Regions from separate parts of the Bacillus sp. AP8 genome, predicted to be linked through region 3. Evidence: riboswitches for the same ligand, from Rfam matches in the RefSeq annotation. Region 3 holds a riboswitch; each other region holds the start of a gene.
The links. A riboswitch is a leader RNA that binds a small molecule or an ion and turns the genes downstream of it on or off. The one in region 3 is predicted to bind thiamine pyrophosphate.
Positions count from the first base shown of each region.

Region 1 (10,604 bases), on a different contig from region 3:
GAAACTCATCAAGCCATTCAAGCTGGATTGAAGGATTTGCGTCTTGATATGAAGGATATTGACCAAATCATTATTACACATCATCATCCAGATCATGTTGGGGGAGTGGATTTCTTTGAGGAAGGTACTCCTATTTTGGGACATGAGAATAATAAATTTTGGCTAAACCCAGATGAAGCAATTTTTCATTATTATGAAGGTTTTTATCTCGATTTAGCAAAAGAATTAGGCATCCCATCTGAGTTTCATAAATATGTAGGCACAATGAAAAGTGGTTTAAAATATAGCTGCAATAGAAGTTTGGATATCTCAATTAAAGAAGGTGACACGGTACCTGGTTTGAATGATTGGGTTGTATATGAAACACCAGGTCATGCGGAAAGTCATATATCATTATATAGAGAAAGTGACGGTGCGTTTATTGGAGGAGATTTACTATTACAAAAGGTATCTCCAAATCCATTAATAGAGCCTCCTATGAAAGAAGGAGACGATCGTCCCAAATCACAATTATTATTAAATCATTCTTTGAATAGATTATTAGAAATGCCAATCCAAACAGTATTTGCAGGGCACGGTGATGAAATTCATCAGCCTAATGATCTAATACATAAGCGCTTGGCTGCTCAACATGAAAGGGCAATGAAGGTGAGAGAGTTATTGAAACAAGAACCGGCTACTGTTTTACAAATCTGTATGAAGCTATTTCCAGGTATATACCAAAAGCAAATTGGGTTAACATTGTCAGAAACATTAGCTCAATTTGATTATTTACTTGATTTAGATGAAATTAGAGGAGAAGAAACAAAGAATGGAATTGTATATTCTGTTAAGTGAAAGTTTTGCAAAAATTAATTACCACAAATGATGTTAGTATGATAGAATGATGTCAAGTTTAATAGAGCAACATTGATAGGGGAGCTTGCACGAGCAGGCTGAGAGTAAGCAAAATGTAGCTTTGACCCTTTAACCTGATTTGGATAATGCCAACGTAGGGAATTTTTATATTAGTATCTAAAAGATGCGATATACCCTATTGGTATATCGTTTTTTGTTTTTGCTGTTTTCTATAAAGTATAGTTTTACCAGTATTAAAGATCGATTCGAGCGTAAGGAATGAGTCTCTTTTGGAAGCAGTGGGGTAGGAGAGGACCAGCTGTGTTATGGATAAGGGAGGATGCTCGCCGATGCTTCGTGTAAAGCGAGTTTTCTAGAGTGAAAATCTATTCCACCTATACTCACCACTTGTTGGGTAAAAGGTGGTAATCGAGACTTGTCGATGGGGAGTATCGAGTAACAAAGCTTAGAAGTAAATAAATTTTTGGGGGGCTTGCACAAGCAGGCTGAGAGTAAGTGAAATGTAACTTTGACCCTTTAACCTGATTTGGGTAATGCCAACGTAGGGAATTGTATTTGGTTATTCTTATGCGATATACCCATTTGGTGTATCGCATTTTCTTTTTTAGAAAATAAAAATTTTTATCGAATGGAGGAGACTAGAATGTTTGAATCAATCCTGGAAAAAGTGAGAGAAACAACCCCTTTAGTACATAATATTACCAACTATGTAACAGTAAATGATGTAGCTAATGTAATATTGGCCTGTGGTGGTTCTCCAATTATGGCGGATGATGTAGCTGAGGTAGAGGATATTACCAGCATTTGTAATAGCTTGGTAATTAATGTTGGTACATTAAATGAAAGAACGGTTCAATCTATGATTTTAGCAGGAAAAAAAGCAAATGAACTTGGGCATCCAGTTATTCTTGATCCTGTAGGAGCAGGGGCATCAAAGCTTCGAACTGCGACTGTATTTAAATTGTTGGAAGAAGTACGCTTTTCTGTTATTCGCGGTAATATTTCTGAAATGAAAACAGTATTTGAAGGAAGCGGTACAACAATGGGAGTCGATGCATCTGCAACAGATAAAGTAACAACTGAAACACTCGAGGAAGCCATTTTATTTGCTCAACAATTGAGTGAGAAAACAGGAGCAGTGATTGCTATCACTGGTGAAATTGATTTAATAGCAACCAACTCGAAGACGAATATAGTCCATAATGGTCATCCTATGATGTCAAAAATTACAGGAAGTGGATGTATGCTTACAGCCATTATTGGTGCATATTGTGGAGCGAATCCCGATCGTTTATTAGAAAGTACCACAGCGGCTGTTTGTGCCATTGGATTAAGTGGTGAGCTTGCCTATCACAAAATGCTTCAATCTGATGGGGGAACGTCCACATTTAGAATGCATTTAATTGACTATATGAGTAAGATGAATTCTACAAAGTTGAGTGAGGGGATAAAAATTGAAAGTAGATAAATCTTCATTGCTACTTTATGCTGTTACAGATCGACATTGGGTGAAGGAAAGCTCTTTAGTACAACAAGTTGAAGCAGCTCTTAAGGGAGGCATTACCTTTTTGCAACTACGTGAAAAAAATCTGTCCAATGAAGCTTTTTTAGAAGAAGCTTTACAAATTAAGCAGTTAACGGATAAATATGACATTCCTTTTGTTATCAATGATAATGTTGATGTTGCACTTGCTTGTGATGCGGATGGTGTTCATATAGGTCAAGACGATTTACCTGTAAATATAGTTAGAGAAAAAATAGGACCTAATAAAATTTTAGGTGTATCTGCTCATACAGTTGAAGAAGCAAAAAGAGCTGAGGATAATGGAGCAGATTATTTAGGAGTAGGTGCTGTTTTTAACACGGCAACCAAGCTTGATGCCAACACTGTATCCTTTCAAACATTAAAAGATATTTGTGAAAGAGCTACGATCCCTATAGTAGCAATAGGTGGTATTAATGAAGAAAATATGACGAAGTTAGGTGGAACTGGTATTGATGGTGTTGCTGTTGTTTCAGCTATTTTTGGAGCAGATGAAATAGATAAAGCTAGTCAACACTTGTTAGCTTTGTCAAAGCGAATGGTGAATGAATGAAAAAATATGCCATATTTGATCTTGATGGAACTTTAATAGATTCTATGAATGTATGGGACATGGCTGTATGTACCTTTTTGCGAAATAAAGGAATTATTATGCCAAATGAATTAATAACGGTATTAAATAAAAAAAGCTTTGAGCAAGGTGCAAACTACTTAATTCAACAGTTCACTTTAGATTTGACAACAGAAGAAGTAATGGCTGAAATTCATGATTTCATAATTCATCAATATATGAATGAAGTCCAGTTAAAACCTTTCGTCCTCGAATTTTTAGAGAATGTAGAAAATCAAAACATAAAGATGTGTATTGTTACTGCATCGGAAAAGAAATTGGCAGAATTAGTTCTAAAAAGATTAAAGGTTCTGGATTATTTTGATTTTATTCTTACATGCGGAGAAGTTGGTTATGGAAAAGATACACCCGATATTTTTTATTTAGCTGCTCAAAAATGGGAGGCTAATATCTCTGAAATTATGGTCTTTGAAGATTCGCTTCATGCTATCCAAACAACAAAAGCAGCGGGTTTCTATACCATAGCTGTTTACGATCGTTCAGCAGATAAGGATAACAAAATGATTCAACAATTAAGCGATAAATATATCAGTAGCTTTGAAGAATGGAGGGATGCAGAATGAAGAAGGTATTAAGTATAGCCGGATCAGATTGTAGTGGAGGAGCAGGAATTCAAGCAGATATAAAAACTATAACAGCTCATAACATGTACGCCATGAGTGCGATTACGGCTTTAACTGCACAGAATACGACTGGTGTATATGCTGTTCAAGAAGCAACACCTGAATTTGTAGGTCAACAATTAGATTGTATTATGAAAGATATTTTTCCTGATAGTGTGAAGATCGGCATGGTTTCCTCTCCAGACATTATTCAAGTGATCGTTGATAAATTAATCGATTATCGTCCCAATCATATTGTTGTCGATCCCGTTATGATTTCTACTAGTGGTAGCAAACTATTAAATGAAGATGCCATGGACATGCTTATTACGAAATTAATACCATTAGCTAGCTTAATTACACCAAATATACCTGAGGCTGAATGTCTAAGTGGTATGGTTATACATAATAAAGAAGATATGCAAAAAGTAGCTCTTAACATTGCAGAGAATTATAAGGGGCATATCTTAATCAAAGGTGGTCATCTAGAGGAAACGGCAGATGACTTACTATACAGTGATGGCCAATTTACTTGGTTTCCTAGCGTGAAAATTGATAATTCGAATACGCATGGTACAGGTTGCACACTATCTTCTGCCATCGCTTGCCACTTAGCAGATGGTTGTGATATGAAAACAAGTATTCAAAAAGCAAAGCAATATATAACAGGTGCCCTTTTAGATCAACTCAATTTAGGTGCAGGAAATGGCCCATTAAATCATTGTTATACGCTTGCAATGAATAATGAATTAAGTTAACAATATTAACCGCTTTCTAATTTGAGAGCGGTTTTTTCAAATATATAAAAAATTACAAATATGAATAAATCAAATATGATAAAATAGATGAATAAGCTATACTGAGGAATAATGGAAAATTAGCTTTGAGGTGAAGTTGTGCAAAAACTAGTCAATAAAAATATAATCATTACAGGTGCATCAAGTGGATTAGGAAAAGAAATTGCTTTTCAATCCGCAGCTGCTGGTGCTAATGTATTTCTATTAGCGAGAAGCATTGAGCGTCTTCAAAAAATAAAGAAGCAAATAGAAGAAGCATATCAAGTGAAAGTGTACTGCTATCAATTGGATGTTTCTAATGGTAGTCAAATAGAAGAAGTATTCACAAATATAGAGAGACAGATTGGAACAGTTGATGTATTAGTAAATAATGCTGGATTCGGTCTGTTTGAAGAAGTTATTAATCTTAATCTTGATGAGGCAAAGAGAATGTTAGATGTAAATGTCTATGGATTAATAGCTTGTACTAAAATGGTCGTTCCTTCAATGGTAAGAAAAAAAGCGGGTCACATTATTAATATTGCCTCGCAGGCTGGTAAAGTTGCCACACCAAAATCGAGTGTCTATGCGGCAACTAAACATGCTGTATTAGGATTTACGAATAGTTTGCGCTTAGAAATGTCTGAGCATAATGTATTTGTAACAAGCGTAAATCCTGGACCAATTGCAACACAATTTTTTGATATAGCCGATACGTCAGGAACATATGTGAAAAATGTTCAGAAATATATGTTGAAGCCAGAACATCTAGCTAAAGAGATTATCTCTTGTATGTTGCATAATAAGAGAGAAATTAATCGTCCAAGATGGATGAATGTTGGGGCTGTTTTTTATTCTGTTTTTCCTCGTACTTTTGAAGGTGTTGGTAAGAAATTTTTCTTTAAAAAATAGATTGCCAGATCTTAATGAGGTGAAGAAATGAGAGTGTTACTAGCTGTTTGTATGATAATAAGCATTTTGTTAGGAGGATGTGACCAAGAAAGCGTTCATCCAGGGAAAGTTGGATTTATTACACAATTTGAAAGTAACGATAAAGTGCTAATTGGTGATGTCTTATATCATATTACGCGTGACACGAAAATTCGTACTTCTGATGGAGATAAATTACATAAAAAAGATTTAAAAATAGGTATGAAAATACAGCCTTTTTTTGAAGGTGGACTAGCGGAAACCTATCCAGGAAGAGCGAATGCAAAGCTCTTGAGAATATTAACGGACGAAAACAGTAAGCAGGAAGCTGTTATGATGATTAATGTCATAGACCAACTTCGTCGCAACGAGGATGAACACTTTCTTATTACAAACATTAAACATGTAGAAGAAGAAAATAAATATATTATGGATGTCAAACGTCGTTCAAATGTTGACATGGGGTTTACTATTACAGTAGATGAAGACACATATAAAATTCAATTTATGGAAGTATAGATGAGGGACTGTATCAAAGTGTTTTTTTAGCTCTTTGATACAGTCCCTTTGCCTATCCATGTTAAGTAAATATAGGGAATAGGGTCTTTTTTTATATTTAGAAATTTTTCTGAAACTTTTTCGTGGAATGAAGGTCTAATATATAGTAATGAAGGTTTGTAGGGGGAGTTTTACTTGGAGGAGGAGCAACTTACTATACGAGCAATCAATGGTGATGACATTGCATTTTTACAGCTAATGAATCTTCATAAATTGCCACTTTATAAGACAGCATTAGCTTATTTGAAAAATGAAGAAGAAGCATTAGAAGCCATTCAAGAAGTTACATGTCGTGCGTATGTGAATATAAGTAAGGTTAGAGAAGCGAGCTTTGTTAAAACATGGTTGATTCGGATTATGATTAATTACTGTAATGATAGATTGAGGAGCAAAAGCAAAATTGTTCAACAAGAAGAATTGCTGCATGTTCAAGTTTTTAAGGATTCATACGAGCAATTGGAAATTTTAGATGCAATGAATAGTCTAGATGAACGAGCAAAAGAAATCATAATCCTAAAATATTTTCACGATTTGAAGATTAAAGATATCGCAGCTGTTCTTAATCGTCCAGAAGGTACGATTAAATCATGGTTAAATCGTGCTTTAGCCAGTTTACGGCAACAACTTGAGGATAAGGAGGTGGAGACAAATGCTAGAGAAAGAAGAAAGCCAACTGAACCAGGCGAAAGAAGTCTTAGATAAGATTGAAATACCTATCGACAAATTAGATGCCTCAATATTAAATGGTCTACAAAAAGGAAAGCAATTGAAAAAGAAGAAAAAGCAAAAGAAAACATGGATGATTAGTATTATTTCGGCCGCATTGTTATTTATAGGCTTTACTTCTCTTTTATCTGTCTCACCTGCTTTTGCAGATGCTATAGCTAAAATTCCAGGTATGGAGAATTTTGTGGACGTGTTTAAAAGTAATAAAGGTTATAGTGATGCAGCAGAAAATCATTATTTAGAGAAAATAAATAGTACACAAGAAAAGCAAGGTATCAAGGTTACAATCGATTCTGCTATCAAGGATGAAAGTGGAATGGTGATTTTTTACACTATTGAATCAGACAAAAATTTGACTGAGATGAAAGTTGAAATGATGGGGCTCTATGATCAGCAAAAGCAATCTTTATTGGAAGGATCTTCTTATACATCTGGTAGGGGTTTTGCTAATATAAAAAAAGCAGAAAAACAGTCAGATAAATTTGAATTTGACCATGTTAACCTTTCAGGAGTAAAAGATTTTACATTGAAATTAAAAGTGCATAAACTCGATTTTTCTTTTGATTTCAATTTGAAGAAGCAGGTATTTATGAAAAAGTATCAAGTGAATAAAATGGTGTCGATTGAACAACAAAATGTTTTTATTAAGAGTGTCACGCTCTATCCATTAAGAGCAGATGTTCATTTGGCTATCGATCAAAGTAAAAATAGTAAGGTATTATTAGAGTTTGAAGATATGCGCTTGGTAGACGAAAATGGAGAGATTTGGGGTAAGATTGCAGATGGGATGACGGGTAGTGGAGGAAGTGACGGTCAGGATCGTCATATCTATTTGCAAAGTAATTACTTTAAAAAGCCAAAAGAATTGTATTTAATGGTTAATAAAATACAGGCGCTCCCATTAAATCATTCTAAGTTAGTTGTAGATACGATAAAGCAACAAATTATCGATGCTCCTGATATTCGTATACAAAATATAAAAGTATCAGGTCACACTGTCGAATTTTCTTTTATAACAAATAAGGATTTTCACTATTCTATTTTTGGTGATATCACTGACGCTACTGGTAAAAAAATAGATGTTGCGACGAGCTTTACTTCAGGTGGAGGAGAAGAAAGACGTATTGGCTTTGAGCTTCCAAATAATCAGCCTTTTCAAAATCCAATTTCGATAAAACTAAATTATTACCCTAAATGGATTAATGATGATGTAAAATTACAAATCAAATAAAAATCATAAAACTGTAGAAAATATTTCTACAGTTTTATGATTTTTGGTTGCTAATATAGGATGTTCTGAGGTATAACTACTACATATGTGAGATTCTTTTGAAAGAGGTACGTATAGCGATGGATAAGCAATATCAATATGATGTGATGGAAGTGTGCTTATTAGCGGGAAAAATCCTACTACAAAATGGAGCAGAAACTTTTCGCGTCGAGGATACGATGGTACGAATGGCGAGGGCTTTCGGCATTTCTAAATGTGATAGTTTTGTCATTCCTACAGGCATAATTTTTTCAGTAGAATCTAATGATTTACAAAAAACGCAGCTTGTTCGAGTTTCACAAAGAACAACAGATTTGTTAAAAGTAACACAGGTGAACAGAGTATCTCGTAGTATAAGTGAAAAAACAATGAATGTAAAAGAAGCTCATCTTACATTAACCGGAATAGAGTCGGCACCATTTGCTTTTTCTACTACAACACAAACGTTTGCTGCTGCTTTATCAAGCGCTTGCTTTGTGATCATGTTTTTAGGAAGCTGGTATGACTTCATTCCTGCTTTTATTACTGGTGGATTAGGTTTTATGGGCTATTTATTTTTTAATTGGCTTGTTTCAGTTAAGTTTGTTTCAGAATTTTTAGCATCTGTTGTAATTGGACTTGTTTCTTATTTTTTAGTACAAATTGGAGTTGGACATGAAATAGATAAAATTATAATCGGGTCAGTCATGCCACTTGTCCCTGGGTTATTAATAACCAATGCTGTTCGCGATTTAATGGCAGGCCATTTAGTTTCCGGAATCTCTAAAGGAGCGGAAGCTTTTTTAACAGCCTTTGCGATTGGTGGCGGAATCGCAATTGTGTTTACGCTAGTTTAAGGTGGGATTTATTATGGAATATTTGGCTCAGCTTGTAACAAGCTTTATTGGTTCAGCAGGCTTCGGTGTTATTTTTAATGTGCCGAAAGAATCTCTCGCAAAATGTGGCTTTGTTGGTATGGCAGGGTGGCTTTGCTATTACATACTTTCTCAAAATGGAATTGATATTATTCCAGCAACTGCTATGGCTGCTACTTTAATCGCTTTAATTAGTCAATTTTTCGCTAAAATGTATAAAACACCATTAACCATTTTTACAGTTGGTGGGATTATTCCACTTGTTCCTGGTGGATTAGCTTATAATGCAATGAGACATTTTGTGGAAAATGATTATAATATGGCTATCAGTTTAGCAGCTAAATGTTTTTTAATCTCAGGTAGCATAGCTATTGGATTAGTGTTCGCGGAAGTACTTCATCAAATTGTAATGCGTTTCCGTCGTCGAAAAGTTTTGTAAGATGTAAAAGTTGGTGCATTTTTCCTTTTGGTATGACTCAGCAGGAAATTCTCCTAGAATGTAGAATCTTTATTTTATTACGTTTTATGATACAAAATAAAGAGTAATGGAGTGTGAGTAATGGAGTGTGATATCGTGAGTGCAACCTATCCAGTTATGCAGGGAGCAGAACCGTTCTATCATGAAGGGAGTTCTATTGGAATTTTAGTTTGTCATGGTTTTACGGGAACTACGCAAAGTATGAGACCGTTAGGAGAAGCATATAAAAATTTTGGCTTTACGGTATGTGGACCTCGTTTGAAGGGGCACGGAACGTCGTATGAAGAGATGGAGACAACATCTTATCATGATTGGATTGCTTCAATTGAAGAAGGCTTGCAATGGTTAAAAGAAAGATGTCATGTTATTTTTGTTACTGGGTTATCAATGGGCGGTACCTTAACGCTTTATTTAGCAGAGAAATATCCTGAAGTAAAGGGAATTATTCCTATTAATGCGGCGGTTTCATTACCAGCTATGGAAGCATTGCTGCAAGCAGAGCATCCAAGGTATATTGATGCAATTGGATCAGATATTAAAGATCCAAATAGTGTTGAGCTAGCCTATGAAAAAACGCCAACAAAATCGGTTGAACAAATTGTAGAACTAGTTAAAGTGGTTCGAATGGATTTAAACAAAATTATCTGTCCTGCCTTAATATTTGTATCTGATGAGGATCATGTCGTTCCACCGGATAATTCGATGATCATTTTTGAGAATATATCTTCGGATGATAAGGAATTGTACCGACTGACGAATAGTTATCATGTGGCTACTTTAGATTATGATCAATCGATCATTATAAATCTAAGTCTTGCGTTTATTAATAGAGTATTAAATAAATAATTTACATAAATCCTTGGCTATAATAATGGCTAAGGATTTTTATATTTCGCTGTTTCCAGCATGAAAGTAAAGGGTTAAATTGGGAAATTTGTGATACTAATGGTAGAAGAATAGAGATTAGAAGTATTTGATACAGTCACTGTGTCAAGCTTGTAACAAGTTTGTAAGTTGTACAATGAATGAACAATTTAATGTGATAAAATTCACAAAAAAGTAACTTACCATACTAAATCTATGTTGTATAATTTGAACGAAGGTATATAAGCATAAAAGTTTTATTTAGATTAAAGATAGTATTAATATAATATATTATTTGTAAATTGTTGCTTATCTTAACTACAATGGAAGATTTACATAGTGTATAAGTATGTAATGAAATGGAGGAGGAATATAATGATTGAAAGGCAAACTTTAGCCGGTTTTAATGTCATTGTTATGACCGAAGAGCAAAGCAACTCTAAGGCTGTTTTGTGCCCTGAAAGAGGAGGGATTTTAATTCAGCTTGCTCTTCGTGGTAAAGAAATTTTGTATT
Region 1 covers NZ_CAPG01000036.1:127,220-137,823, reverse strand. Annotated here, with positions in the region: gene BN349_RS09890 (MBL fold metallo-hydrolase) at 1-837, shown strand, start outside; TPP riboswitch at 905-1,015, shown strand; TPP riboswitch at 1,313-1,423, shown strand; gene thiM (hydroxyethylthiazole kinase) at 1,502-2,326, shown strand; gene thiE (thiamine phosphate synthase) at 2,313-2,954, shown strand; gene BN349_RS09875 (HAD family hydrolase) at 2,951-3,595, shown strand; gene thiD (bifunctional hydroxymethylpyrimidine kinase/phosphomethylpyrimidine kinase) at 3,592-4,392, shown strand; gene BN349_RS09865 (SDR family NAD(P)-dependent oxidoreductase) at 4,531-5,322, shown strand; gene BN349_RS09860 (hypothetical protein) at 5,350-5,859, shown strand; gene BN349_RS09855 (sigma-70 family RNA polymerase sigma factor) at 6,034-6,600, shown strand; gene BN349_RS09850 (DUF4179 domain-containing protein) at 6,548-7,855, shown strand; gene BN349_RS09845 (threonine/serine exporter family protein) at 7,975-8,730, shown strand; gene BN349_RS09840 (threonine/serine exporter family protein) at 8,744-9,187, shown strand; gene BN349_RS09835 (alpha/beta hydrolase) at 9,323-10,072, shown strand; gene BN349_RS23750 (aldose epimerase family protein) at 10,466-10,604, shown strand, end outside.
Region 1: it holds a riboswitch for thiamine pyrophosphate, as region 3 does, so the genes downstream of both, thiM (hydroxyethylthiazole kinase) here and BN349_RS19565 (thiamine phosphate synthase) in region 3, are expected to answer to the same signal.

Region 2 (10,604 bases), on a different contig from region 3:
TCTGTTATTTTTCCTTTGTCTTCTAATTCGGCTGAGCATCGTTGACAGTTTTGGCAGATCGTTTGCAAACCATTACATAAAGGGCAAATAGACAAGTTTAATCCATCCTTTACATTAAATCTCTTCCTTCTACTATTTTTTAAAATTTAAAAAGCAAACATACAATCCATTAATTACCAACATATTTTTCTATACATTCTCTCATACTATTTTTAAGCAACAACTTACTGGGTTTAGCCAAATATAAGGGCCGATAACTTGGTAATCAATTGATGAAACAAGTTTATCTAGTAGCTGGTGCAACTCCAGATGACCCAACCAAAATTACCATGCTGAAATCTTTAATGCTTACATATGTGCTACATTGAAGCTTCAGCAAAAAATTAATCAAAAACTAAAAAAGCGAGGGTTTAGTATGCAAAACCAAACATCAAGAAATTCATCAAATGCACTTGTAGTCCAAGGAGCACAGGCAGCGATTGATCAAATGAAATATGAAATTGCAACAGAGTTTGGTGTTACTCTTGGACCAGATGCAACTTCACGTGCAAACGGCTCAGTTGGTGGCGAAATTACAAAACGCTTGGTACAAATGGCTGAGCAACAATTAGGTGGCTCATTTAAATAACAAATTCATACTTAAATAATAATGAAAAGCTCCATACCTTTTAAAAAGGCATGGAGCTTTCATTTGATTCACATTAATATTATTGTTCTGGTCTAGTTAACAACGTGTAACCAACAAAGAAGAAAAGAGTTACGACACTAGCAATCGCAAGCGTAACTGAAAAAAGTTCCATTTCCATAATAATCATCCCCCTATGATCATGGTTATCTTTCTTATTGTAAAAATAACATACGTTACCTTCCATTTTTGGAATAAAAAAGTAATTTTCCATGACGTAACGGTGAACGTTATATGAACACAAATGGTGAAGGCACTACTAATTACACAATTGCTTTAGCTGTCCCCATTTGCATCTGGTACATGTTAAAGTATCTCCCTTTTAACGTCAAAAGTTCATCGTGAGTTCCTCTTTCTACGATTCGACCTTTATCTAATACTAAAATGCAATCCGCATTTTTAATTGTCGATAATCGGTGAGCAATAATAAAGGTTGTTCTGCCTTTTTTCAAAATCTCTAATGCTTGTTGTATTAAAAACTCTGTTTCTGTATCAATATTTGATGTTGCTTCATCTAGAATTAATACAGCTGGTTTAAATGCAAGAGCTCTGGCAAATGAAATCAGTTGTCTTTGTCCAGAAGAAAGTGTACTTCCTTTTTCAACTACTGGTGCATCCATTCCTCCATCAACTTGATTTAATACTTTAAACGCTCCCACATCTGTTAACGCTTGTTCTACCATTTCCCTTGTAATACTTTCATCCTGTAAATTTACATTTGATGCAATTGTTCCAGTAAATAAATAAGGATCTTGTAACACTATACCCATATGCTCTCTCAATGTTTGATGTGGAATAGTTTTTATATCTATACCATCAACAGTTATCGTTCCTTTTTGACAATCATAATAACGAAAAAGTAAATTCATAATAGAACTCTTTCCAGAACCAGTATGACCAACAAATGCAAAAGTCTCTCCTTGCTTCGCTGAAAAGCTAATATCCTTTAATACATAATCTCCTTCTTTGTAGCCAAAAGACACATTTTGAAAAGTGACATTTCCTTTATATCTCGGAATATGCTTTGTGCTAACCGATTCTCCTTTTTCGTCTAATAATTCAAAAATCCGATTCCCAGCTACAAGAGCTTGCTCTAAATTTGCAAATTGGTTAACAATATTTTGGATTGGCTGAAATAAACGATTCAAATAATCGATAAAAGCATATAATAAACCAATAGATAAGACTCCTTCACCACTCAGGCTAATATTCCCAAAATACGCTATAAAAGCTACCAAAAATATATTTTGAAGAAAACTAACAAGATTATGAGAAGTAAAAGCGTTTAGTCTCAACATTTTATTTTGATATGTGAAGTGTTCCTCATTTAATTTTTCAAATTGTTCCGTCGTGTCTTTCTCTCGTTTGAAGGCTTGAATAATATTCATTCCTTGAATGGATTCATTAATCATTGCATTAATATCACTGATACGTGCTCGAATTACTTGGTTATACTTTGAAGCAAATTTACGATAAATCATAACCCAAAGAACTAATATCGGAATTAAAATCATACATAACAGTGCAAGCTTTACATTTAAAATAAATAATGCAATATAAATACCAACAATATATATACTACTTGAGAAAAACATAGCCAATACCTGAACATACAATTCTTTTATCGCTTCTGTATCGTTTGTAATTCTGGCTACAACCTTACCAGCTGGCAAGTTATCGAAAAAACGAATAGGCAATGTAGATAAATGAGAAAATATATCATTTCTCATTTTTTGAATAATACGATTAGCCGACTTTTGTAAGAAATAACTTTGAAAATATAAGAAAAATGCTGCAACTACTAATAAGCCAAAATATAGAGTAATCAGACGAATAATTCTTGGAATCTCTGGCTTATAAAAATTCATGACTTCATTTGGTGATAAAATCGTGACCTTATACGTTTGCCCATCTGCTGTCAATCTATTTCCTTCAAGTTTTATTTTTGCATCTAGTGATATAGGCTCCTTTGTAAAAATAAAGCTTACACCATCTTGAAGGATTGTAGCTTTTTCTCCTTTTTCTTCATTAGCAGAAAAATAATCCTCTCTTTTATACCAATTTCCTTGAAACTTAACACTATCTTTCCCTTTTTTCGTTTCATACCAATGTGATTGAATACCTAGTATATGATGATCAATGATATTCTTAGCAACAAAAGGCCCTGCCAATTCAGCTGCTACTGAAAGTGTTAATAATACCAAGGCGAGAATAATCATTTTTTTAAAATTTAATGCATAGATAAATAATCGTTTTCCCGTGCTCACTACTCTCCCTCCCCACCTTCTTCAATTTGTTGTCTTTCATACTGTTCTTTATACCAGCCACCTTGTTTAATTAACTGCTCATGAGTCCCTTTCTCACTTATCAATCCGTCTTCTAATACAATAATCGTATCGGCGTGCTGAATAGCCGACATTCTATGTGTAACAATTAATGTTGTTTTCCCTGATCTCTCTTTTCGAATATGTTCAATTATCGTTTTCTCCGTTTTCGCATCGACAGCTGATAACGAATCATCTAAAAGTAATAATTCAGGATTTTTTATTAAAGCCCGAGCAATGGAAATCCTTTGTTTTTGGCCTCCAGATAGGGCGACTCCTTTCTCACCAACTAATGTTTCTAGTCCTTCTGGTAGCATCTCTAAATCCTTTTTAAAATCAGCTAAATAAATAGCCTGCTGAAGTTCCGTTTCTGTTGCATCTAGCTTACCGAATAAAATATTTTCCTTGATACTTCTTGAAAACAAAAATGGATCTTGTGGTACATAACCTAACCATCCTCTTACATCTTCAAGTTTTACCTCATTAAGAGAATGCTCTGAAACAAGGATTTTTCCTTTACCAAGCGGATATTCTCTAAGCAACTGCCTTATGAATGTTGTCTTTCCACTTCCAGTTTTACCGACAATACCAAGTGTTTGACCTTTTTTAAGCTCTATATTAACGTTTGTTAAATTTTGGATTACCGATGTTGGATACTGAAAATTGAATTTTTCAAAAATAATCTCCTCAGGTATAGCTAATTGATCAACTGTATTTTCTGCATTTCGGACATCTTCTTGATAATTTAACGTTTCTTGTACACGGTCTAATGAGGCATTTCCTCTTTGCATAACATTAATTAATTCTCCTATTGCAAACATTGGCCAAATCAACATTCCTAAATACACATTGAAGGATACTAAATCACCGAGTGTAATGGATTGCTCAAAAACCATCTTTGCTCCATAGCCTAAGCCAATTAAATAGGAAATCCCAACAAGTACATTAATAGTAGGATCAAACAATGAATCTACTACTGCTACTTTCACATTTTTTTCAAATACATCCTCTGTCATTTTATTAAAGCTTTTTTCACTTTGTTTTTCTTGAACATATGCCCTTATGACCCTAACGCCTGCTACAGATTCTAAAACGGAATCATTTAATTTTCCAAATGATTTCTGAGCGGATGTAAAATGCGTGTGCAATTTCTTCCCATAAATCTGCATCAACATCGCCATAATAGGAAGGGGTATAATTGAAAAGAGCGTTAGCTTCCATGAAATGGTGAAGCCCATCGTACATAAAATCGCTGCTGTATATAAAATGGAATCTGTAAATGAAAGAATACCAAAACCAGCAGTTATGGAAATGGCCTTTAAATCATTAGTTGCCTTCGCCATTAAATCCCCTGTTCGATTTTTCTCGTAGAATGTGGGTGTCATGTTTATTAATTTTTTCATGAAATTATGTCTCATTTTTCGTTCAAGAATATAGGCACCGCCATAGAGATTCCGTTGCCAAATGTAACCGATAATATAAATCCCGAAAGACAATATTATAAGAAAAACGATATATTTCGTTACAGTTTCCGCAGTCAACGTTTGTTGATGTATACCATCAATAGTCCAACCTACTAATTTTGCTGGAATCATAACTAAAACATTTACTAATGCTAATAATCCAATAGCTATTGAATATCGTTTCCATTGCTCTTTAAAAAACCAACCAAGCTTTATATAGACATCAAACATCCCTCATCCTCCATCTCTTAATCTGCTAAATAATTTGTTCGTTAAAGACCACAAAAAGCTTTCGCAATAGTATACGAAAGCTTTAATGGATGTAACATATAAAAGCGCATACCGATTTATATAAGCAGCACGCGCACAATTTCTCCATGTATAAAGGAATAGATTACATTACTTGAGCGGGCTGCAATTCTTCAATTGTTATATGTTTAATAAAAATAAAAATTCTTTTCATTTTCATCAGCCCTCCATTTCCTTTTCGTGGTATCGTGAATACATTTTTTACCAATATAACCTCATTGTAAATGAATGTCAATAGCTTTCATTTAACAAGAAAAAAACAAATAAACACCGGAAACTATCCACTTCAAGCATTGCTAGGAAAAATCACTCATCAATAGTTCAATAATACCATTTGCACTATCTATAAGTTTCAAACTAATCATGCTGGGTATTAAACTTTTAAGACATACACAACTATTCAAAAAGGAGTTTTATATATGCAATCTATATTATCTACTAATTTAACTTTAAAAAGGCATCTATCTGTTGAAACAATGATCGCTCTTTATAAAAAAGTGAAACAATGGGAAGGTAATGTTTTTCTTATTCAGCATAATAACTTAATCTCAATCTCTTTATCAAAATTCTCCAAATTCATCACATATATGCTTCTTATTGACTTGAAATCACCCATAAAAATGATTTTCGAAGGTGAAAAAGCACAAGAATTTAAACAGACTCTAAAGCCACTATTAAAAAATCAAGCAGCTATTTCAAATTAATTCTTACGAAAAATAAATCGGACAAGGGGAGATCTTTGTGATACGAACCATTTTAACGCTTATTGGAGCAATAGTTGTCATTGGGTTTATCGTAAACTGGCTATTCTAGGAATAAGTTCCAGTACCTTGGTCAGCCTCGAATAGCATAATCGAGTATAGACAGTTTACTCTTCCTCCTTCTATACGGATTGGCTTATGACCTAGAGGAGCTAAAGTGCTGGAGCTAAAATAAAATCGAAAAATCAAACAAACCTATATATAATGTCACCAGGGGCATTTGTTAAAATTCCATATGATAATCCCGCTAATCTTGAAAGTTTTTCGCAACCAGAAAGAGATATCTCTGACTTTACAATATCTTCAGATGAAAGACTAGTTGCATTTGATTCATTATCTAATCCCGAAACGAAAGGTACCTTTTACTATGATATATTTTTATTTGATAGAGATAAACAAGAAGAACTACAACTAACAGAGCATAAAAAAAGGGCATTTAACCCTGCTTTTTTGCAAGACAATTCAAAAGTGTACTACATCGTTGAAAATAGCTAGGAAAAAGATGGTAAGGACCAATTTGATTTATATTATTACGATTTAAAAATAAAAAGAGCCATCATTCTTACAAAAAATGAATAACGGAAAAAGGGCAATCTATGTCAAAAACGATTGAATCGTATTGACATCAGATTAACCCTTTTTAAGAATATACATAGGTATATAGTACAAACTGAGGCGTACTTAGTTTTATCATTGGACATTTTAACATCTATATTTATTGGTCATCGATATAATTGAATATCTTAGAATGAATCAAACTTACATGATATCATTCGAAAATGAAGCTTATGCCATTTTTTTTACTAGAACGCGAGATGCAGTCGTATATAAAGTGACTACTACAACAGAGCATAATATAAAACTTGGTAGCATATACGTTCCATTATATACAGCCGAGAAAGTTGCAATCGAGAAACCTTTTAAATCACTTGATGAGAAATAGATAATTCCAGTTGCAAAATGACATAAAAATCTTAAAAAGCTTCCAACAAAAACTCCCAAAATAATATTCGTAATAGCTTTTCCTCTGTGGCCATTTGCAAATCCTTCCGTAACTCCTTTTGCAAAAATTCCCGCTAATCCTACAACCGTAAATGCTAAGAAATAATCAATAAAGCCTTGAAGTGGATGGATAATATAAGTCATTCCTAACGCAACCTGTAGCAGTCCTAATAAAAAGCCTGTCAATAATCCACCTTTTAATCCCCATCGAAATGCCATTAAAAATACAGGAACCATTGCGATTGAAACGGAACCACCTTGCGGCCAAATTCTTGAAAATACAAAATTAGAGACCATATCCAATAACAAGGCTAGCGCTGCAAAAACAGCAATTTCCACTAAAAATAATGTTTTCTTATTCATTTTTTCCTCCTCTTCCATTGAGGAGTTAAAGATTGAGAGTTATATGTTCCTCATGTTTTTACTTTGTAAAACGTAAAAAAACAATGAGGGTGTAAATGGATCCCACATTGCTTTATCCATAATCACATCCCTACGCTAGCATTAACTAACAGGTTCATAGGGTCAGAACTCCAACGTTCACTCTCAGCCATTAGCTCCCCTTGTGGTAATTTATTCTTTTCAGTAATAATAATGTACATCTAATTCCACAATTTTTCAACTACCTTTTGATATAAATAGTCATGTCAGAAACCTATACTATATACTAACTTCTACTATAATATAGAAAAATAAATAAAAAAAAACAGAATAAAAAGAATATAACCCTACTAAAAAAAGGAAAAAACATAAATGTGTAGAATTAATAAATGATGATGTATTAGTAAAATAACTAAACTTATGTCAATCTTTTAACAAAACATTTTTTCCCTATAACAACCTTACATATGCTATATTTAGAAAATTTAAACATTTTGCCGTTATTTCATTTTAAATAATGGAGGTGGACACTGCTAATATGAGCAAGGAAAGAAATCCTATTATTCATTTGTTAAACATGCGGGAAGAAGAAATTCTAGTTTCATGGAAGCAAAAAATTAACAGAAGCCACAATCATCATAGAAAAAACAAAGTGTTCAAACATCTTCACTTATTATTTCAATTGTACAAAAACATTTTAGAGCATCCCAATGTCGATCACTCTTTAAAGATTAAAGCGCTTTCTAAAAAAGTTGCCAATGGAAGATTTGAAGATGGAGAAGAACTAAAAGAATTTCTAGAAGATATTTCTATCATAAGGTTAAATTTATTTGCACTTATTAGTCAATGTGATGAAAGCATTGATAATAAATCCATGGCAAAGGAAAAAGTTAATTATTTACTGGATTTGTTCTTATATAATACCATTACCATTTTTATCGAATTAACAAATGAACTAAAAGATAAAGAGAATGAGAAGATATCTGAGACCCATCGAGAAAGATTAACTATGTTGGGTCAAATCACATCTAGCTTCGTCCATGAATTTCGAAACCCTCTAACATCGATTAAAGGATTTATCCAACTTCTAAAAGCCGAAAATTCTGATTTGAAATATTTGGATATCATAGCTAATGAACTAGAGCAGCTAAACTCAAGGATTTCCCAATTCTTACTTTTATCGAGAAAAGAACAAATTGATATAAACCCAGTTATTTTTTCTTTAAATCAGTTAATTGAAGAAGTGATTACTTTTCTCTACCCAAGTATTGTCGATACGAATGTTAAGGTGGACACCTTTTTAGAAGAGGACATTTTTATACTTGGCTATCTAGACGAAATTCGTCAAGTATTATTGAACATCATATTAAATGCGTTAGATGTAATCGCACATGTTAAAAATCCTACAATCGTTGTATCAACCTCTAAAAAAGACAGGAATTTTATTGAACTAACTATATCAAACAACGGTCCTCAAATAAAAGATGATTTATTGAAGGATATTTTCAAACCATTTACGACAACAAAGAAGAATGGCACTGGATTAGGTCTTTTTGTGTGTAAAGAAATCATTGAAAAGCATCGAGGAGCGCTATCATGTATTTCAACAGCAAAAATCACGGCCTTTACGATTTCACTTCCAATCACAGTGCCGGCAACTTTGTTAACTGAATAACATAACCATATATGTAAATATATAATCGGAATTTTTCATAATACATAACTAAAGAACAAAACGAGAGAGGGTATCCCAAAAGGCATGATTTGGGTGAATACCCTCTTACTTTGTATCATTTATCTAAATTTTTCATAATAAGCAAAAACATGTTAAATCAGCTTAATACACATAAAAACATAATATATTTTAAAAACAAGCTAGATAAAGCATCGAAGCTGTCTTTTTTTAGTGAACAGATTTCTTTTTAAATCTTCCACCTCTAACTTCCGCAACATTACCCACTGCAAGAAACGCTTCAGGATCGATTTCTTCGACAATCGATTTTAGTTTAGACTCTTCTAAACGAGTTATAACGCAAAAAATTACCTTCTTCTCTTCACCAGTATATGCTCCTTCACCCGTTAAGTAAGTAACTCCACGGCCAAGACGAGCTAATAGAGCTTCACCAATATCTAAATATTTTTCACTGATAATCCAAGCAGATTTCGATTCGTCTAATCCTTGAAGTACGATATCAATTGTTTTGGAAGCTACAAAATAAGCAATTAGTGAATACATAGCTCGATTCCAACCATATACAAATCCTGCACTGCCAAGAATAAAAATATTCACAAACATAATCATTTCCCCAACGGAAAATGGTAGCTTTTTATTAAAAACTATTGCCAATATCTCCGTACCATCTAATGATCCACCATTACGCATTACTATACCTATACCAACACCAATAATAATTCCTCCAAATATCGCTGCTAGTAAAACATCATCAGTAAAACGAGGAATATCATGTAACAAGACCGTTGCAGAAGATAATACAATAATCCCATACATCGTAGAAAGAGCAAATGTTTTCCCTATTTGTTTATAACCGATAAAAAAGAACGGGAGATTTAATAAGAATAGAAAGATCCCTAAGCTGATACCTGTTAAGTGAGAAGAAATAATGGAAATACCTGTTATTCCTCCATCAATAACCTTATTAGGAATTAGGAAACTTTCTAATCCTACTGCCATCAACATTGCACCAAAAGTAATAAATAATGTTCTTTTTGCAATTTTCCCTTTGGATAATCCTTTATGTTGTATTTTTCTAATGGTTTCTTCACTAATCTTACCTTGAGTCATTAACTTCTCTTTTACTGTGTCTCTCCTTATTGAATCCAATTCAATCATCCCCTTTTTTTATGTAACATTATTTTATATAAAAATTATACAATTCAAGATTCAATGTTTAACTTTTTCTCATTTAGGTAATAAAATAACAATCCTTTTAAGTGATCTTGTTAATTAACAATAAAAAGTTTCACGTAAAGGAGTGTTTGACCTTTTTAAGAAACATGTCAAACATTTAAGTTTTTCTTATTTAACTATAATTTGTTAAATAATGATTTTCATTCATTCTTAAGATTAATTTATACATAATTTTACTATTTATTATACTTTTACCTATTTTAATCATACATGAAAATCATATTCATATAAACTGATTAGTTTACTTATATTAATTTTCATTATGATATTTGGCCGTTATATTTATATACTAATTAGATCCTGTAACAGCACATACTCTAAATGTTAATCCACTCCCACAGAAGTCTCAAAGCTTAAGAGAATAGGCGTAATATAAAAAAAGAATCAACTTTAACTTAAACCATCATTTTTCATGGTTAAGCTTAAGAAGGTTCTTATTGTTCACTACCTATATGCATTCTATAAATGCTTACACTTCTGAACTTTCACTAGGACATATGTTCAGTTTTTTCTCTATCTGAAAAGGTCCATTCCAAATATACAAGGACGATGATCTATTATTAAAGATATTTTGAAACACAACATGTCTAGACTTTGTTTTCTCAACTTTAATTCCTTCATTTTGAAGTTTATGAATCATGTCATCGATCATCATAGTCCCCTCCCTTACCCCATGAAAGTTTATTATCCCTATCTATTCCCTACATTATTGTTTTATTTTAATAATAAAGGATAAATGTGAAATAAATA
Region 2 covers NZ_CAPG01000003.1:115,042-125,645, reverse strand. Annotated here, with positions in the region: gene BN349_RS00755 (hypothetical protein) at 1-95, opposite strand, end outside; gene BN349_RS00750 (alpha/beta-type small acid-soluble spore protein) at 416-628, shown strand; gene BN349_RS00740 (ABC transporter ATP-binding protein) at 949-2,952, opposite strand; gene BN349_RS00735 (ABC transporter ATP-binding protein) at 2,952-4,703, opposite strand; gene BN349_RS00725 (hypothetical protein) at 5,201-5,485, shown strand; gene BN349_RS00720 (hypothetical protein) at 5,747-6,037, shown strand; gene thiT (energy-coupled thiamine transporter ThiT) at 6,329-6,907, opposite strand; TPP riboswitch at 7,018-7,118, opposite strand; gene BN349_RS00705 (ATP-binding protein) at 7,464-8,600, shown strand; gene BN349_RS00700 (YitT family protein) at 8,829-9,728, opposite strand; gene BN349_RS00695 (hypothetical protein) at 10,324-10,509, opposite strand.
Region 2: it holds a riboswitch for thiamine pyrophosphate, as region 3 does, so the genes downstream of both, thiT (energy-coupled thiamine transporter ThiT) here and BN349_RS19565 (thiamine phosphate synthase) in region 3, are expected to answer to the same signal.

Region 3 (10,604 bases):
TTTGAAATAAGTTGGATTTCAATTCCACTTTAGTACAACTAAGAGAAGTAGAATCATCAACATATTCCTGACAACGTTTTTGCAAATGCTCCTGCAGTTGTTTTTTCAAGTCTTAACCTCCTTTTTATGAAAAACCATAACGATTCACATATGTTGAAGAATTGAAGCAATGCCAATCCATATCATAGGATACACCTCTGTCAATCAAATACGAATCGCTATAGTTAAACAAACATCGTATTGAACGAACAAAAACATAAGAGCAAATAACTTCATAATAAAAATATATGAAAGAAATGAAAAAAAATAAGCAACAGAAGTAATTATCTGTTGCTTAACGTCTTTTTAATTTCCTCTAATACGGTTTCATCCTTTTCAGCTAACAAAGCTCTCTGTAATACATCGTCTGCTCTTTCAGATGAAATCTTTCCAATTGTCCAAGCTGCGATACCTCGCATATCAGCACGTGGATCTTTTCTTAATACTTCCTCTAATGCTTCAAGTGATTCTTCCTCTTTAAAATGTGCTAAAGCGATTATGGCATTTCTTTGGATAATTTTCTTTCCTCTCCACGCTCCAGATAAATGACCAAATTGCTCTTTAAATTGACGATTACTAAGCGTTAGAAGTGGTGTTAGCAATGGCTTTGCAATTTCAGGATCAGGTTCCATTTTTTCATGATAATGAAAATCTATTCCTTTATTTTTCGGACATATCGTTTGGCAACTATCACAGCCATATAAGCGATTTCCGATTTTTTTTCGAAGTTCTTCTGGTATAACCTCTTTTGTTTGAGTTAAAAAAGCTATACAACGCTTCGCATTTATTTGTCCGCCTTCAATTAACGCTCCTGTTGGACAGACATCTAAACATTTCGTACATGAGCCGCACTGATCTTCTAAAGGTTCATCTGGTTCAAGAGGAAGATTGGTAATCAATTCACCTAAATAAACATAAGAACCAAATTCTGGTGTAATAATCGCACAGTTTTTCGCACTCCAACCTATCCCAGCTCGTTCTGCAACAGCACGATCTGATAATTCACCTGTATCAACCATAGATTTTGTACGCACATCTGGAATTTTATCCAATAGATATTGTTCTAGCATCTGTAGCTTTTCTTTCACTAATACATGATAATCTACTCCCCAGGATGCTCGACAGAAGATTCCTCTTCTTTCTCCCTTTTTGCCTTGTATATGCTCTTTCATTTTAGACGGATAAGCTAATGCAATCGATATAATCGACTTTGGTTGATCAAATAAAAGGGAAGGATCTGTACGTTTATCCAAATCTGGTTCCTCAAACCCCGACTGATAATTCAATTCCTGTTGTCTAATTAATCGATCCTTTAATTCAACGAACGGATCAGCTGTTGTAAAGCCAATTTTATCGATTCCAATTTGTTTACTATATTGGATAATATCATACTTCAATTGTTTATAATCCAAGAGTTTACCTCCTTTCTAAATAGGATAATATGGTAAAATATATAAAAAAAAGCAGTTATCGCTCTTTATAAATTCACAAATATTTATCAATAAAAAGGACTAACTACCAAAACCATAGGAGATGATCCCTTGACTATCCAAATTGACTCTATATTAAAAGAAAAAATTCCAGACTTTAAAATAGCTGCTATTTACTATCACTCTATAACCGTAAGTGATTCTCCTCAAATGTTAAAAGGACGATTGCAGATGTTTCAGGAATCTCTATATTTTGAAACTCAGGAAAAAGAATTAATGGATTTTCCAGGTTTAAAAGAATGGAGAAATGTTTTTAAATTAGCTGGAGGTGACCCTTCTCGTTATCGTCACTCAGCTGAAGCTTTATACCGCCGAGTAAAAAAACAGAACTATTTACCTTCTATACATACAGCTACAGATATTAATAATTTCTTTTCTTTACAATACGAATGTCCCCTAGGCATTTATGATTTAGCACATATCCAGGGAAACATTGTATTTACTATCGGTAAAGAAACTGATGAATATTTAGGTATTAACGAAAGAAATAATACCATGAAAAACATTATTATATCAAAAGATGAAATTGGAGCCTTCGGAAGTCCTTATGTCGATTCTAAACGAACGATTGTTACAACTAGTACAACAAATGCTATTCAATTTATTTATTTACGACCTTCTTTATCCTTAGAAGAATCTGAAAAACTAACAGAATCTTTGATGAACATGTTATTAAGCATACATGGAGGAGAAGGAAGCTTTACCATATATCGCTAATACAAAAACTATACAAAAGGATGCCTTCTCTTCCATATAGTAAGGCATCCTTTTATTTCATAGTAAAAAAATTTTGTCTCAAATTCCTTGTTTAATAGTATTTAAAAACATAAATAAACGCAATGCCTCGTTCTCCTATGTAACGAAACACTGCGTTAGTAGCTATGTATGGAGCGGGTGAAGGGAATCGAACCCTCATCATCAGCTTGGAAGGCTGAGGTTTTACCACTAAACTACACCCGCATATATTTTTGTCGAAATTTGTAACAACAAAATTGATTATATACCTTTTCAAACCTTATTGCAAGTAGTTTTTAAAAAAATATTCATAAGTATACCTTTGTTTTTTCACATATCGTATACTTATGAATCTTCCTCTTTACATCTCTATTTTAAAAGGCAATTGTACCTAATAAAGCTCCTATTAAAACAATTTTCCACGGTGCCAACTTCCAAAAAACGAGACATGAGTATAAAATAATTACTATAATAAAATCTAAATTATTTTGCACTGTACTCGTCCAAATAGGGTCATATAAAGCAGCTAACAAAATTCCTATAACGGCTGCTCCGATTCCTTTAAAGGCTCCTTGAAATAGTGGTTGATTTCTAACTAGTCCATAAAACGGTAAGGAACCTACAATTAATAAAAAGGCTGGTAAAAAGATGGCTAGTGTTGCAATTAATGCCCCCATCACACCTGAAATCATCATTCCTAAATAACTTGCAAATGTAAATAACGGTCCTGGAACCGCTTGTGCTAATCCATAGCCTGCCAGAAATTCCTCTTTATTCAGTAATCCCGTTGGTACTACTTCCTGCTCTAGTAGCGGCAAAACAACGTGTCCCCCGCCAAACACAAGAGAACCTGCTCTGTAAAACGAATCGAAGATAGAAATCCAGGTAAGATCAAAAAACTTATTTAATACTGGAAGCCCAATTAATAGTGCGAAAAAGGAAATGAAAGCAAGCATCCCAATTCTTTTGCTTATCGGTATATGGAATGTTTCAGTGAAAACATCTTTTTGATTTCTAAAAACGAAAATCCCTATGCATCCTGCTATGGCAATAACAATGATTTGTATAAATGGTAAGGGAAACAACAATATCATTGCAGCTGCCGCGATGGCCATTGCAATTTGAACTCGATTATTTGAAATTTTTTTTGACATATCCAATACAGCTTGGGCTACAATTGCTACTGCGACCAACTTTAATCCATGAATCCATCCCATACCAGAAAATTGATATATACCAAATAAATAAGCAAAAAATACCAAAACAAGTACAGATGGAAGTGTAAACCCTAAAAAAGAAAGAACTCCTCCGTAAATACCTCCTCTAATCATTCCAATTGCCATACCAACTTGACTGCTAGCAGGTCCAGGTAAAAATTGACACAAACCAATTATCTGCATGTATGTATCTTGATCAAGCCACTTTTTCTTCTTCACATATTCATTTTGAAAATAGCCTAAGTGAGCAATCGGCCCTCCAAAAGAAGTAAGTCCAAGTTTCAATGATACAAGAAAAATTTCTAAATAGTTTCTAACTTTCATTTTCCTCCTTATAATCTTTACGTGTTAAAAAACACAATTTTTCTTATTATATATGAGTCTATACATACAAAAGGAAAATCACTCGATTTTTTACAAAATCTTAATAAACCGAATTCATAAAAAAATTTCCATACTAAAAACACCGAATCGCCATAAGATCCGGTGTTTTTTAGAAATTATTTTTGTTGTTCTTTTAAGAATGCAACGTCTGGCTCATTTCCAAACCAATCCTGATAAATTTTTGCATACTCACCATTGTCAAACAAAGTATTTAAAGCTTTATCGAATTCATCTTTAAGTTTAGTTTCACCTTTAGGGAACATAAATCCATAAAATTCTGACTCAAAAGTTCCTTTATCTTCAATTACAACTAGTTTATCTTTAGGGTTATTTTTAGCATATTCCTCAACTACAGCATTATCAGCTACTACAGCATCTGCTCCACCCTTATTAAGTTCCATTATTGCTAAATTATTATTCTCAAATTTTTTAACATACTTGCTATTTTTACCTAATAGTTTTTCAGATACGATCATACCTGTTGTACCACCTTGCACTGCTACATATTTCCCTTTCAAATCAGCAGCACTTTTAATTGGACTACCTTTTGGTACAAGGATTTTTTGAGATGCTAGGAAGTATGGTACCGTAAATTCATAAGACTGTTTACGTTCTTCATTAATCGTAATAGCACCAATAGCTAAATCTGCTCGTTTATCTTTTACTTCAACCATCATTGGATCCCAACCAACATGATCGATTGTTACTTTATATCCAGCTTCCTTCGCAACTGCTTTAATTAAATCAACATCAAAACCTTTAATTTCATCTTTGTCTCTATATTCCATAGGAGCATATTCGGCATTTGTTACAATACGTAATGTTTTATCTTTACTTTCACTACCACTCTTACTACCGCTTTCTTCCGACTTACCACAGCCGCTTAATACAACTAAAAAAGCACATAATAGCATAAAACTAATCGTCAACTTTTTCATAGACTTATCTCCCTCAACTAGAAGTTTTTATTTTCTGATTTTTATATATTATATACGCTCGTTCATTTTTATTCAATATTTTGTATAAATATTATTTTTATAAAATTTAGAAAATCATATACTACAGAGGCATATCATAATTAATAGGATGATTGAAAATAAAGCTCCCCTCCTTATACCATATATTCAACTCTTTCAAATAAACGAATCAAAACTGTCGTAACTTCAGCATTAAATATTTTTTAAACATAATGAAAAAAAAACAAAAAAGAGGCTGTCCAATGAGTAACAAGTGATGGACACCCTCTTACATTTTAAGTTATTTCCAAACCACTCCTTCTATTAACCAAAAAGGAAAATAAAACAAAGCATGAAAAATCAGCTTTTTTAGAAAGTCAGAGCACTCACATAAATCGTATCCATAAAAATGCAGATCATATAAAAAGGAACCTCTGAAAAGTAATAAAATATCCCTTTTCTAGAGGTTCCTTTTTATATGTTTATACTTATATTTCTATCTCAAACACTTTCCATCCATCGATTACTTCTTTTGCTTGCTTTTCCTTCTAGTTCTTCAATAAATTGTTGACTATATTCTACTATTTTCAGTTTATCATGGTCCATGGAAGCCACATGATAAGAGTTCTGTAATATTTTTAATTTCTTCTGTAAAGAACTGATATTTTGAAGAATAAAATCAGTATTTTCAGGTGGCGCAACATGATCTATTGCAGATTTTATTCCTAAAACTGGACAATGCACCGTTGGTATTACTTTTTTTGATATATCCATTATTTTTTGTAGTTCATGAACCGCTTTTATGGGTACTTTTGAATAGGTTATTTCGTAAACATTTGCTGCCTTAATATCAGGTTCCCCTTCAATTATATATCTAGGACTGGTTCTTTCTCTCAAATAATCATAGGTAGGTACAGATAAAGCAGCATTAATAACTATAATTCCACTAATATCTTTGTGTTTACTTGCTAGACATAACGCTAGAGCTCCTCCCATTGATTGCCCCAAAATATAAATATTTTCACATGTTTGCTTCAATTGAAAATAGCCCTTTTCTAGCTCGTTGAACCAATCTTCATGAGTACATTTTTCTAAATCTAAATAATGTGTACCATGTCCCTTTAATCTAGGGGCAAGTACTGTATAGCCATATTGCGCCAAGCTTTCTCCCACATATTGTACACTTTGTGGAGTACCCATGAAGCCATGTGAAATGAGAACACCTATCTCATTACCCGGATGAAAAAATGGCTCTGCTCCCTTTATTACATCAAAGTTTTCTCTCATATCGCTCATCCCCTTACCATTTAAATTTAGCTCCTCTTGATTTTCTGTAATTCATTATGAATAGCGCTCCAAGACCGTTTTGAATAAAAAATAGGAATAGACTGTTCATTCGCTCTTTTTTTAATATTGGTTGATAAATTATGGTTGATATAGTCTGTTAAAACTAAAATTAAATCAATATTAGAAGGTATTTCCTTTCGAACCATCTGAGTTTTTCTTCCATTTATATGAATGATTTCTGTAAAACCTTCATTGCACAAATTTTCAGTTATTTTACCTAAATAATCTCCACCTACAACTAATAAAGATTGCATGATTATGAGTTCTCCTTTTCAAAGACTGTTAGATATTTTCTAGTTGCCTATTCAAAGTAAGATATCATGTTATAATTCCATATTAATCATATAATTCATATAAATCAAGTATGAATTAAAATAAAAAATTTTTAGAATCCATATATATATATATGTGCTTCATTTATAATCGCACATTGAAGCTTCGGATATGTCGATTATTAGGATGATATGGAAGCCGCTTTTCAAAGTCAAATGGGCTCTACAATAAAATCAATTTCTTATGTAATGATACTTGTTGTCATTATGACCGTACTTGCTGTTAGCTTAATCTTATACCTTATCATTAAAACAATGATTATTAAACACAAAAGAGAATTGGGTATTTTAAAAGCGCTTGGTTACACTACTTTCCAACTCATAACACAAATCACCTTGAGCTTTTTACCTGTTGTCATCGTGGGAGTTTTATAGGAGGAGTTTTTGGTACTCTATTTTCTAATTCCATTCCTTCCATCCTATTCTCTGAAATGGGCATATTTAATTCAGTCTTCTCAGTCAATATTCCGTTCATGATTGCCTTATGTATTGGTATTATAGTATTGGTATTATAGTATTGGCTTAAATTGTATCTATGTTGGTCACTGGACGAATTAAGCATATTTCAGCTCACAATTTGATTACTGAATAATCTATTTAAAGCTTTAGATACAAGGATTACTCTACTTCTAAAGCTTTTATTTATTCATCTTATAAACTTCTATGCAGAAACTCGCATTTCTAACTATAGCCTAATACTCAATAAATACCATTTAATTTCCAAAATCTACTTGCACATCTTCCAAATACATGCTATTTTAATTAATAACTCGAAACAACCATATATTTACACTAGGGGATCCCTTGATAAGGGCTGAGAATAAAGTAGTTTACTTGCAAACCCTCAAAACCTGAACAGGTTCGTACCTGCGTAGGGAAGTGCTTAAGGCTTTTTTGGACTTATTTAAGGACTAATTCGCACAACCACTTTCCTACTTATTTGGAAGTGGTTTTTTATTATGAAATGAATAGGAGCAAGCATTATGAAATTAATTGCCATAACCGATGACAAGCATTCTGTACATGAACTATCATCAATCATTTTACAAATAAAAGATCGAATTGACTTTATACACATTCGAGAAAAATCCAAAACGACTAAGCAACTTCTTAAGTTATTAGAGCTTTTAATAATGGGAAACCTCCCAAAAGAAAAAATCGTCATGAATAATAGATTAGATGTTTCCTTACTAATGGATATTCCAAATATTCATTTACCTTCATATGGACTACCAGTCAAAAAAGTAAAGCAAAAATGTCCTCATTTCACTGTAGGGCAATCTGTTCATACTTTCAAAGAAGCCACAGAAGCTGAAGCAGATGGTGCTGACTATGTTTTATATGGTCATTGCTTTGAAACAAAGAGCAAACAAGGGAAAACTCCTAATGGATTAGAAACTCTTCGTCAAATAAAAGAGAATCTATCCATTCCCGTTTTTGCTATTGGTGGTATTACACCAGAACGCATACATCAATTACAGCGTATTCGAGCGAACGGAATAGCTGTCATGTCAGGAATTTTTTCAGCATCAAGTCCAACAGATTCCACTAGTCTTTATTATAAAAAGTGTAAAGACAACATATAAGAGATAATGAATTTTGGAATTTTTGTAATTAGCATAAAGTCCCTTATACATTAACAGTCTGAAAGAATTCTATTTTTCAGTCAAGCATTATATAATCCGCATCATTCTACAGCAACTTATCCGATAAAAGATTTGCTAGAAGCTTTTCAAGAAACTTTCTCTGATAAAAGGAGGTGAAATGATGTATATCACTCTAAATGGAAAAATAGCAGAATTACCTCAAGAAGTACTCTCAGTCCAACATCTATTACAGCATTATCAACTAGAAAATCGAATTGTCATTGTAGAGTTAAATAAAGAAATTGTAACCAAAGAAGCCTATGATTCTGTCACGCTTAACGAACGTGATACTGTAGAAATTGTTCATTTTGTAGGAGGAGGATGATTATATGTTAAAAATAGCCCATCATTCATTTCAATCAAGACTTTTACTTGGCACAGGTAAATATCCATCATTTGAAATTCAAAAAGAAGCAGTTGCCGTATCTGGTGCTGAAATTTTAACATTCGCCGTGCGAAGAATGAAAATCTTTGAAGAAAGTCAGCCCAATTTTTTGGAACACTTAGATTTGACTAAATACAAATTATTGCCTAACACTGCCGGAGCAAAGACCGCTGAAGAAGCAGTAAGAATAGCTAAATTAGCTAAAGCTTCTGGTTTATGCGATATGATAAAAGTAGAAGTAATCGGCTGTGATCGCTCCCTTTTACCTGATCCTATAGAAACGTTAAAAGCATCAGAAATGCTACTAGAAGAAGGTTTTATAGTTCTTCCCTATACATCGGATGATGTTGTCTTAGCGAAGCGACTTGAACAACTTGGAGTACATGCTATTATGCCTGGTGCCTCCCCAATAGGTTCGGGTAAAGGTCTAATGAATCCATTAAATTTACAATTCATCATTGAACAATCTTCTGTTCCAGTCATTGTTGATGCTGGTATCGGTTCACCTAAAGATGCTGCATTCGCTATGGAATTAGGAGCCGATGGGGTCTTATTGAATACAGCTGTCGCGAATGCGAAAGACCCTATAAAAATGGCTATCGCTATGAAACTAGCAATCGAGGCAGGACAATTAGGTTTCGAAGCAGGAAGAATACCAGAGAAAAACTATGGGGAAGCAAGTAGCCCTATAACAGGAATGGTGACATCTTGATAAATCGTTACGCTAAGCAAGAACGATTTATAGGTAGGATTGGTCAAAAGCAAATACAAGAAGCACATGTTTTAATTATAGGAGCTGGAGCACTTGGTTCAGCAAGTGCCGAAATGTTAACAAGAGCTGGTGCAGGTAAAATAACCATTGTCGACCGTGATTATGTAGAATGGAGTAATTTGCAAAGACAGCAATTATATACAGAAAGAGATGCAGTTAATAAGCTTCCAAAAGTGATAGCTGCTAAGGAACGATTGCAAAGTATAAATAGCGAAATTGATATAGTATCGTGGATTATGGATGTTAACACATTAAATATTGAACGCATAATAGCTGGTGTAGATCTCATCATCGATGCAACAGATAACTTCGAAACCAGATTAATTGTAAATGATGCTGCCGTTAAACATAACAAACCCTTTGTTTTTGGAGCATGTGTCAGCAGCTATGGTTTACAATTTACGGTTATACCTGATAAAACTCCATGCCTACACTGCCTTATTGATCATGTGACAAATCAGCAAATGACCTGTGATACAGTCGGTGTCATCAGTCCTATTGTTCAACTTGTTGCTTCATATCAAGTAACACAAGGTTTACAAGTAATAACGAATACATTTTTTGACCCTATATTAAGATCTTTTGACATTTGGAAAGGAGAAAACTCAGCAATCAATATCAACAGTTTAAAAAAGAAAAACTGTTTAAGCTGTGGTGATGATAGAACATATCCATTCCTTTCCATGAATTATTCAACAAAAACAGATATTCTTTGCGGACGAGATGCCGTGCAAATTCGACCAGCTGCTGAACGTCATATATCCATTCAAAGTGTATATGAACGGGTACAAAATATCATATCCGATTGTGTTATGAATTCGTATTTACTTTCTTGCTCAATCGATAGAAATCGAATTGTACTTTTTAAAGATGGCAGGGCGATTATTCATGGAACAAACAATCCTGATGAAGCTAGAGCTCTCTACAATAAAATCATGCAATATAATACATAATGAGAATATCCATACATGAATCTCTAAAAACTGTATCCTATTACTTAAGTAATTATGGCTACAAGCTTTTAGAGATTCATCGCTATCATTACAACTTTACTTATCCTAAAATTCAAAAAATATAACAGATACCCTCACACCCATTAATTAAAAAAGAACTCTCCATCTTCAAATAAAATATATTCTTCCTTTAGCTGCCCATCTAATGTTAAATAATCTAAAATAATTTTTAACGGTTCCCTAGAATCCACTACTTGTGTACCACATATATTAATTAAAGGTAATTCTCTATCATCTCTCATACATGTAAGGTTATATGAAAGAACCTCGCCTTTTTCAACATGTTGC
Region 3 covers NZ_CAPG01000082.1:9,253-19,856, reverse strand. Annotated here, with positions in the region: gene BN349_RS19610 (amidase domain-containing protein) at 1-109, opposite strand, end outside; gene queG (tRNA epoxyqueuosine(34) reductase QueG) at 324-1,451, opposite strand; gene BN349_RS19600 (B3/B4 domain-containing protein) at 1,581-2,246, shown strand; tRNA gene BN349_RS19595 (tRNA-Gly) at 2,416-2,489, opposite strand; gene chrA (chromate efflux transporter) at 2,639-3,805, opposite strand; gene BN349_RS19585 (basic amino acid ABC transporter substrate-binding protein) at 3,982-4,803, opposite strand; gene BN349_RS19580 (alpha/beta hydrolase) at 5,323-6,108, opposite strand; gene BN349_RS19575 (DUF2325 domain-containing protein) at 6,135-6,422, opposite strand; gene BN349_RS19570 (FtsX-like permease family protein) at 6,633-6,875, shown strand; TPP riboswitch at 7,285-7,395, shown strand; gene BN349_RS19565 (thiamine phosphate synthase) at 7,484-8,086, shown strand; gene thiS (sulfur carrier protein ThiS) at 8,268-8,471, shown strand; gene BN349_RS19555 (thiazole synthase) at 8,476-9,243, shown strand; gene BN349_RS19550 (ThiF family adenylyltransferase) at 9,240-10,256, shown strand; gene BN349_RS19545 (hypothetical protein) at 10,400-10,604, opposite strand, start outside.